Regions from separate parts of the Bacillus cihuensis genome, predicted to be linked through region 2. Evidence: riboswitches for the same ligand, from Rfam matches in the RefSeq annotation. Region 2 holds a riboswitch; the other holds the start of a gene.
The links. A riboswitch is a leader RNA that binds a small molecule or an ion and turns the genes downstream of it on or off. The one in region 2 is predicted to bind cyclic di-AMP.
Positions count from the first base shown of each region.

Region 1: it holds a riboswitch for cyclic di-AMP, as region 2 does, so the genes downstream of both, V179_RS0105190 (cation:dicarboxylate symporter family transporter) here and V179_RS0116195 (APC family permease) in region 2, are expected to answer to the same signal.

Region 1 covers NZ_AYSD01000028.1:39,656-43,876, forward strand. Annotated here, with positions in the region: gene V179_RS0105185 (histidine phosphatase family protein) at 1-531, shown strand, start outside; gene V179_RS0105190 (cation:dicarboxylate symporter family transporter) at 599-1,834, opposite strand; cyclic di-AMP (ydaO/yuaA leader) riboswitch at 1,963-2,103, opposite strand; gene V179_RS0105195 (efflux RND transporter periplasmic adaptor subunit) at 2,261-3,508, opposite strand; gene V179_RS0105200 (hypothetical protein) at 3,524-4,186, opposite strand.
Region 2 covers NZ_KI632495.1:2,180,542-2,184,762, forward strand. Annotated here, with positions in the region: gene V179_RS0116185 (amino acid permease) at 18-1,355, opposite strand; gene V179_RS30770 (hypothetical protein) at 1,734-1,877, opposite strand; cyclic di-AMP (ydaO/yuaA leader) riboswitch at 2,040-2,183, shown strand; gene V179_RS0116195 (APC family permease) at 2,340-4,166, shown strand.

The DNA.
Region 1 (4,221 bases), on a different contig from region 2:
TTGACCGAATCTGGTATCCGTGATGCACTTTCACTAGGGAATAGACTTCAGGATATTCCAATTGATGTGATCTATTCGAGTACAAGCAAACGAGCCTACCAGACAGCTGAGTTAATTGCTGGTGAACGTACTGTCCCAATTATTAAAGATGATCGATTACGAGAAATGTCCTTTGGCGATTGGGAGGGGCGCCTCAGAGAAGAAATTGAGAAAGAATTTTCTGCTGAATACAAAGCTTTTTGGGAAACACCGCATTTATATGAACGAAACAGCGGAGAACTATTCACAGATGTATGGAAACGTGCTGAAGAGATGTATAAGGATATCATTGCTAGCCATCCATCAGAAACTGTTTTGATAGTTTCACATTCAATTTTTCTAAGAATACTTACAGCTTATTTAAGAAAATTATCTCTTGATAAGCTTTTTACCCAAACCTATATTGGAAATGCCAGTTTAACGAAAATTCAAGTTACCGATGGAATCCCTGAATTTATTTTCGAGGGCGATCGCTCTCATTGTGAAGAGTAAATAAAAGATTTAATAGCAAAAAGACAGCTATTGGATTTCACTCCTTAAGCTGTCTTTTTTTCAAAAGTTATGAAGCTTTTTCAGGGTTGAAGTTACCTTCCCATTTAGAGATAACAATAGCAGCAAGAGAGTTCCCAATAACATTTACCACCGTACGGCCCATATCAAGAATACGGTCGATTCCGGCTATAAATGCCAACCCTTCGATAGGAATTCCAACTGTACCTAGTGTAGCTAATAATACAACGAAGGAAACCCCTGGTACACCAGCAATACCTTTAGATGTCACCATTAATACTAACATTAACGAAATTTGATCAGCAATGCTCATATCAATGCCATACATTTGAGCAATGAAAATTGCAGCTAACGCTTGATACAGAGTAGAACCATCAAGGTTAAAGGAGTAACCAGTCGGTATGACAAAAGAAGCAATATGCTTAGGACATCCCGCATCTTCAACCTTTTCCATAATTTTCGGAAGTACGGCTTCAGAGCTTGCTGTAGAAAATGCTAATATAAGCTCCTCTTTGAGTAGTTTTATTAATTTAAAAAGACTATAACCAGCTAGTTTCGCAATGATTCCCAAAATAACAACCACAAAGAAAATCATTGTTCCGTATACGGAAATCACCAATTTACCTAGAGGTATAAGAGATTGTAATCCAAACTTAGCAACAGTGACTCCAATCAAGGCAAACACGCCGAAAGGAGCAAATTTCATAATTTGGTTAGTTACATAGAACATCGCATCTGCTGTTCCTTGAAAGAATGCCAATACCGGCTTCCCTCTTTCTCCGATCGCACTAATCCCAAGACCAAATGCAAGAGAAAAGAAAATAATGGCTAGCATGTCACCTTGAGCAACTGCAGCAATTGGATTCGTTGGTACAATATTCACAATCGTATCGATTATTGATTCGCTTTCCTTTGCCTCTGCTGTATCAACATAACTGCCGATATCTGTTTGGTTAAGCTCCCCCATATTCACGCCAGCGCCTGGCTGTATAATATTAGCAGCAATAATACCTACTATAATCGCGATTGTCGTTACGATTTCAAAGTACAAAATCGTCTTACCGCCAATTTTCCCTAGCTGTTTAATATCACCGACACCTGCAACCGCAACAATAATACTTGCTACAACAATCGGTACAACAATCATTTTAATTAAACGAAGAAATATATCGCCAATCGGTTGTAAATAAGATGCAATCGTTGGACTACCATAAAAGATAGCTCCCACGATAATCCCTAGAATTAGACCAATTAATATTTGGCCGGCTAAACTTATTTTTTTCATCTAACATCCTCACCTTCTGTATATTCTTTGCTAAAAAGCAAGTGTCTCGGCAAGGGAAACAACATAGAAGCTTTCACACAATAAAAAAAGACACAATAGGTGTCTTTTTCGCGTGAACAAATAACATTTTGTTCCCTCTAAGACGCTGACGAGGTTAGCTGTCGGGTTAGGACCTGGAAACACATGCCCTTTCATAAGAATTCACCCCAAGCGGTACAGGACCACGAAATTGGTTCCCCCGTTCTTTTAAGATTAAGCGGAAATTACATTATAATAAAATATTATATTAAAAACACTAAACTGTAAATATTTTTTATTATACTTCGGAAAGGAAAATAACTCTAGAATAGTCACGCACACGTTTTTTCATTTTATTTTCACCCTCCAAAAAGGCATACACTTTAAATAGCTTGAACTTTAGTTCAATTATTTTTCTAACAAACCTATTAAAATGAAACGAAGTTTTTGACGTTTGGATAGCTCATTATATGCCGAAATTTTTACTTTTCCAGCTTGAAGGGGCGTGATAAATGCAGACTTGTTATAAGGCAAGCTTTTCGCATCACTTATAATAATAGCCCCCAATTCTATTCCATCTTTCACTTCCTGAATACCAGCAAATTCAAGACCAGTTGCGATCACTTCCTTTGTAACCGTACCGTTCCCATTCAATCTGTAGACAGATGGCTTTTTATCTAAATCAATCGCTGTTTTCGGCAAAGATGGTACACCCTTCGCTTCCGCAGTCACCACAGATACTCTCACTTTGGAACCAATTATTAAAGATTGTGGATCTTCTTTCATAGTTGCTTGAAAAGCATATTTACTTCGAGTTCCAACAGAAGCTTCAGTTTCTGGAAATGGCTGAATTACGGATATTAATCCTTTAATTTTCTCTTTTTCATCCTTCTGTTTAGCAATAATTTTCATGCCAGGTTCTGTTTTTTTCACTTGTTGCTCATTAAAAAAACCTTCAATTGCTAACGTATTTGAAGCAATTGTTACAATTGGAGAGCCTAATTGTTTATTGACCTTCTTCACAATTCCTTCTGTTTCACTTGCCGTCATTGCTGTATCGCCATGTTCATCCAGATAGTTTAATTGACTTTCAAAAGCTTTGATTTTCTCTTCTAGCTTCTTCTTCTCTAATTCCTGTTTATAGATTTCTTGTTGAATCGAACTTACGATTAATGTAGATGAATCATATTCATTTAAGAGAAATCCAGCCTCTTTAAATGCATCTCTTTCTTTAGCAGATGGAGCATCTGGAATGGTTTCCTGATAGCTAGATAGCTCTTCAATATACTCTTCAATCCCCTCTATTTCTCCCTCATAGCGACTCTTCTCCGTTTCAAGCTCGTCCTTAACCTGATCTAGTTTAGGCGTTATGTATTCAAATAAAGGTGTACCTGACGTAACCTCGTCTCCTTCCTTTACAAGAAATTTTTGAAATTCTTTATCTTGATCATTGAAATAATAATTGTACTCTTCTAATGGTTTAATCACCGCATCTGTTTCAAATCTTTCTATGATATCGACTTTCTTAACTTCAGTCCAATTCCGAGCTAATAATGTCCGAGTCACCTTACTATCTTTTTTCTCAATTAAAAAAAGATTCAAAGCAACGAAACCCGAAGCAAGCACAGCTAGTGTACCTACTTTCCATTTTTTCATACCGTACTGCCTCCCTTATAAAAACACACGAACATCGATGTAAGCCAAAAACGCTGCTACAAAATAAGATGCCAAGTAAAACACACAAATCAGAATGAGTGGGATGTATTTATTTTTATCAGTAAGCTTTTGTAAATAGAAATAGTTGACGCATATAATTGCCAGCTGAAATATACTGATTTCTCCAAAGAAGTGAATAAAATATTCATTAGAGATACTATACTGACTAATCACTCCTAATGAAAACGGATTAGCACTTTGGTTTAAGTTCATCAACAAAAGAAACGGTAAATACACTACCTTTTCTAACAAGTGCAATACAAAGGCAATCATCTGTACAACTGCAACTTTTTTAAATGGAATATCTAAAACGGCCCAAAAAACAACTGCAGTCACCAACACATAAAAGGTTGGATACAAAATGCTCGCCACTAACTTTCCAGCTATCACTAGAAGTTTACCTGTTTCATATTCACTTTCTCCTAGCTTAGTTATTTCTTTTGACATGGATTCTGATCCTATTCCAAAATTGGCTCCCAAAAGAAAGATAAGAGCACTGCATACATACAATATTACAAGCCTACTGCCGAAACGAGTTATTCCTTCTGCTTGTTCTAATTGATATCTGTTTGTTCTAGGCTGTAACAAGCCCTTTAATAATTGAACTTGATAGGTCATATTCGCTCCCCTTGCTAAAGTAAAATCTATTTATC
Region 2 (4,221 bases):
ACTTTATGAAGTCAGCTTTACTTGTTTTGTTTCTTTATAAATGAAAAGATGGAAAGTAACCCCACAACTATCAGACAGACTGTGGTACCAATCACATTTTGTTTATTAAAAATAAAAGCAATAAAGATAAGAGTTAAAGCCATGATTGCAAATATCGTTGTGTATGGGTACCACTTCACACGGAAAAACGGTGTGTCTGTGTATTGTTGACGAAGCTTCAATTGTGCACAACAAATACTTATCCATAATAATAAGACGGTACAACCAGGGATCGTCATAAGGTAGCTTATTACCTGATCAGGAGTCATGTAGGATAAACATACACCAACTAATATGCATAATGTAGTTAACACGATTCCTTTAAGCGGAATTCCCTTTTTGGTTGTTTTTGAAAATGCCTTAGGGGCTTCCCCAGTTTGAGACATAGAAAACAAAGTTCTTGATGTCGCGTATATCCCTGAATTTGCAGCAGACAGTACAGCTGTTAAAAGTACGAAATTCATAACATGGGCAGCTCCTGGAAGTCCTGAGATACTAAATACCTGGACGAAAGGACTTTCTACTGTTGATACTTTGTACCAAGGTATAATGCCACAAATAATAAGAATGGGTAAGATGTAAAATAAGATGACTCGCCATACGGTTCCTTTAATTATTTTCGGTAAGACTTTCTTCGTGTCTTTAGTCTCTGTGACAGCTATACCAATTAATTCAGCACCTCCATAGGAAAACATGACAACCAAAAATGCGCTTAATGTTCCGCCGATTCCATGCGGGAAAAACCCGCCATGTGCCGTATAATTAGAAAGTGAAACTGGAATGGAACTCGGGAAAATCTCTAGAAGAATTAAAGAACCCAAAATGATAAAAGCAACTAAAGCAATGATTTTAATACCTGCAAACCAAAACTCGAGTTCTCCGTAGTATTTTACTTGAAACAAGTTTATTCCTACTATTAGGGCCGTACAAATTAAACTTAAAAGCCATAATGGTACAGATGGAAACCAATATTTCAAAAAACTGCCAGACGCTAACAACTCAACAATGGTCACAATAATCCAGTTCATCCAATAGAGCCATCCTACGATAAAGGAGATACGAAATCCAAAAGCTTTATTGATTAAATGTTGCACGTTTAAATTAGGATAAACGGTAGCCATCTCTCCTAAAGCTGCCATTACAATAAATAACAATAGTCCCCCTATTAAATAAGCTATTACAACACTTGGACCTGCCATATTTAAAGTATCTGAGCTCCCCATAAATATTCCAGTTCCTATCATTCCTGCTAATGCAATAAACTGGACATGTCTTGGCAATAAGCCCCTACTTAAATCTTGATGATTTTCCCCCACGATGTTCATACCTTTCTTTCATTTGTTATATTTTCCATTGTTCTAATTAATATCTGTTTAATATTACATCAAAATCAAATCGCATTTTTATATTTTAGCGCTTTTTAGTGTTAAAGTAATTTTATATTAATATAACATAATGTAGGAATTACAATCTAAAGTGGAGTTGGTCCCCTTCATTATTAATCGAAAGTAAACTATTAAATCTTTCCCGCTATTCCAAGAGATTTAATAGCGATAAATGGTCAAGCACCTCAAAAATAGACACACTGAAATAAAATAATCTTTGTGAATCCGCTTTCTAAAAGAATGAAACACATAAGATCATAAGATCATAAGGGAAATTATAGCTGCATATTTAGGGATTTTTTACAACTTCTATTCTTCTATTTTATTACTCAAATCGTTCGTTATTAGATCCTCATCTTTTTCCTTTATAGGGAAACCAAATTCTCGGTTAATCTTTCTCACTACTTCATTTAAAAACTCATCTGATAATAAGGGATTATTTTCTTTAAACATGTCATTCCTCCACACTATCTTGATATATTATTATGTAGTGTTCACACAGGGAGGAATATCATTCATTTTGAAGAGAGAGCTACCCTTATAGTACTTAATAAACTTTACATTTTTTTCATTTACTTTTTTTACACGCGGGAGTATGATAATCTCCAGTTTCAAATTTCTAAATTGCTGAAGCCATATGGTACGGGGGAACCGTTATTGTGGGTTGTTACATAACCCAAGGGGTGAATCCTTTTAAGGTAGGGCTACTCAAGGTCCAAATCCGACAGCTAACCTCGTAAGCGAATATTGAGAAGGAAGGTGAAACTTGTGAGAAGAAAATTGATGTCTACAGGTCTATTCAACTGTGACTTGTAGGTATGTTCCCATTTTATTTATGTAAACGCTGCTATTCACCGAGATAATTATTTCAATTACAGGGAAATATACGTTTATAACAATTTGGTGGTGAAAACAATGATTTCTTCAATAAAGAGGTTTTTAATTGGACGGCCGCTTAAATCAACTGAATTAGGGGAACAGAGGCTTAGCAAAACAAAAGCATTAGCGATCCTTTCTTCCGACGCATTATCATCGGTTGCATATGGTCCAGAACAAATATTGATTGTCCTTGTCACAGTTGGTGCTACAGCATTTTGGTATTCGATTCCTATCGCCATAGGGGTATTAATTCTATTAACGGCTTTGATTTTGTCTTATCGACAAATCATCTTTTCTTATCCTTACGGTGGAGGTGCTTATGTAGTATCGAAGGAAAATTTAGGTATGAATCCAGGGTTAATAGCGGGCGGTTCTTTGTTAGTGGACTATATTTTAACTGTGGCAGTAAGTGTGTCTGCAGGTACCGATGCCATCACATCTGCTTTTCCTGCATTACATTTTTATAATGTAGAGATTGCCATTATTTTTGTAATCTTTATTACCCTCTTGAACTTACGAGGTGTAACCGAATCTGCTTCTATTTTAGCCTATCCAGTCTATTTATTTGTTTTAGCGGTATTGATATTAATTGGAGTAGGTGTTTACCATATCGTTTCGGGGCAAGTTTCTCCTGCCTTGCATACACCAATCGGTACACCGGTAGCAGGAATTAGTTTATTTATCCTCTTACGAGCTTTCGCATCAGGTAGCTCTGCATTAACAGGGGTTGAAGCCATTTCCAATGCTATACCGAACTTTAAAAATCCAGCCCCTAATAATGCTGCTAAAACACTGATGGCAATGGGGGGATTTCTGGCTGTTTTATTTACAGGAATCATATTCTTAGCTTATTACTATGGAATTGCTCCTAACGAGAAAGTAACTGTTGTCTCTCAAATAGCCGAAGATACATTTGGCAGAAATTTTATGTATTACTTTATACAAGGTACTACTGCTTTGATATTAATCCTTGCAGCCAATACGGGATATTCTGCTTTCCCTTTATTAGCCGTTAATCTTGCTAAAGATAAGTTTATCCCAAGAATATTTACCATTAGAGGTGACCGTTTAGGCTATTCGAATGGAATTATGATACTTGGATTCGCTTCTATCATCTTAATTATTGCTTTTAAAGGACGTACAGAACATCTTATCCCACTTTACGCTGTCGGTGTATTTATTCCATTTACATTATCCCAAACGGGAATGATTGTTAAATGGATACGCGAAAAACCTAAAGGATGGATCACAAAACTAACGATTAATACAATTGGTGCCCTGATTAGCTTTATTGTTATGCTCATGTTCTTTTTAACTAAATTTGCACAGGTATGGCCAGTCTTAATTTTTTTACCTATTATCATTTTCGTCTTCTACCAAATTAAAAAGCATTATGAAGCAGTAGGTGACCAACTTAGGGTTGCAACTTCTGAGCTTTCCGTACCAATTGAAGGCAATGTAATGATTGTACCTGTTGCTGGCATCACTCAAGTAGTAGAGAACTCATTAAACTATGCTAAATCTCTCTCGCCAGAACAGATTATTGCCGTTTATGTGGCTTTTGAAAGAGAAGATGAAAAGAAATTCGCAGAAAAGTGGAAAATGTGGCAACCTGATATTAGACTTGTGACACTGCATTCTTATTACAGAAGTATCATTCAGCCACTGACCAAATTTATTGATATCGTTGAACATAAAGCAAGTGAGTCGAATTATCAAGTTACAGTCATTATCCCACAATTTATCCCTAAGAAAGGCTGGCACAATATTCTTCATAATCAATCAAGTTTACTGATTCGTACAATCTTGCTTTATCGCAGAAACGTAGTGATCACTACTGTGCCTTACCATCTAAAAAAATAAAACTGTTAAATGGGTAATGATTTTTAGGTGGCTTCCCTTTCAAGAAAAGCCACCT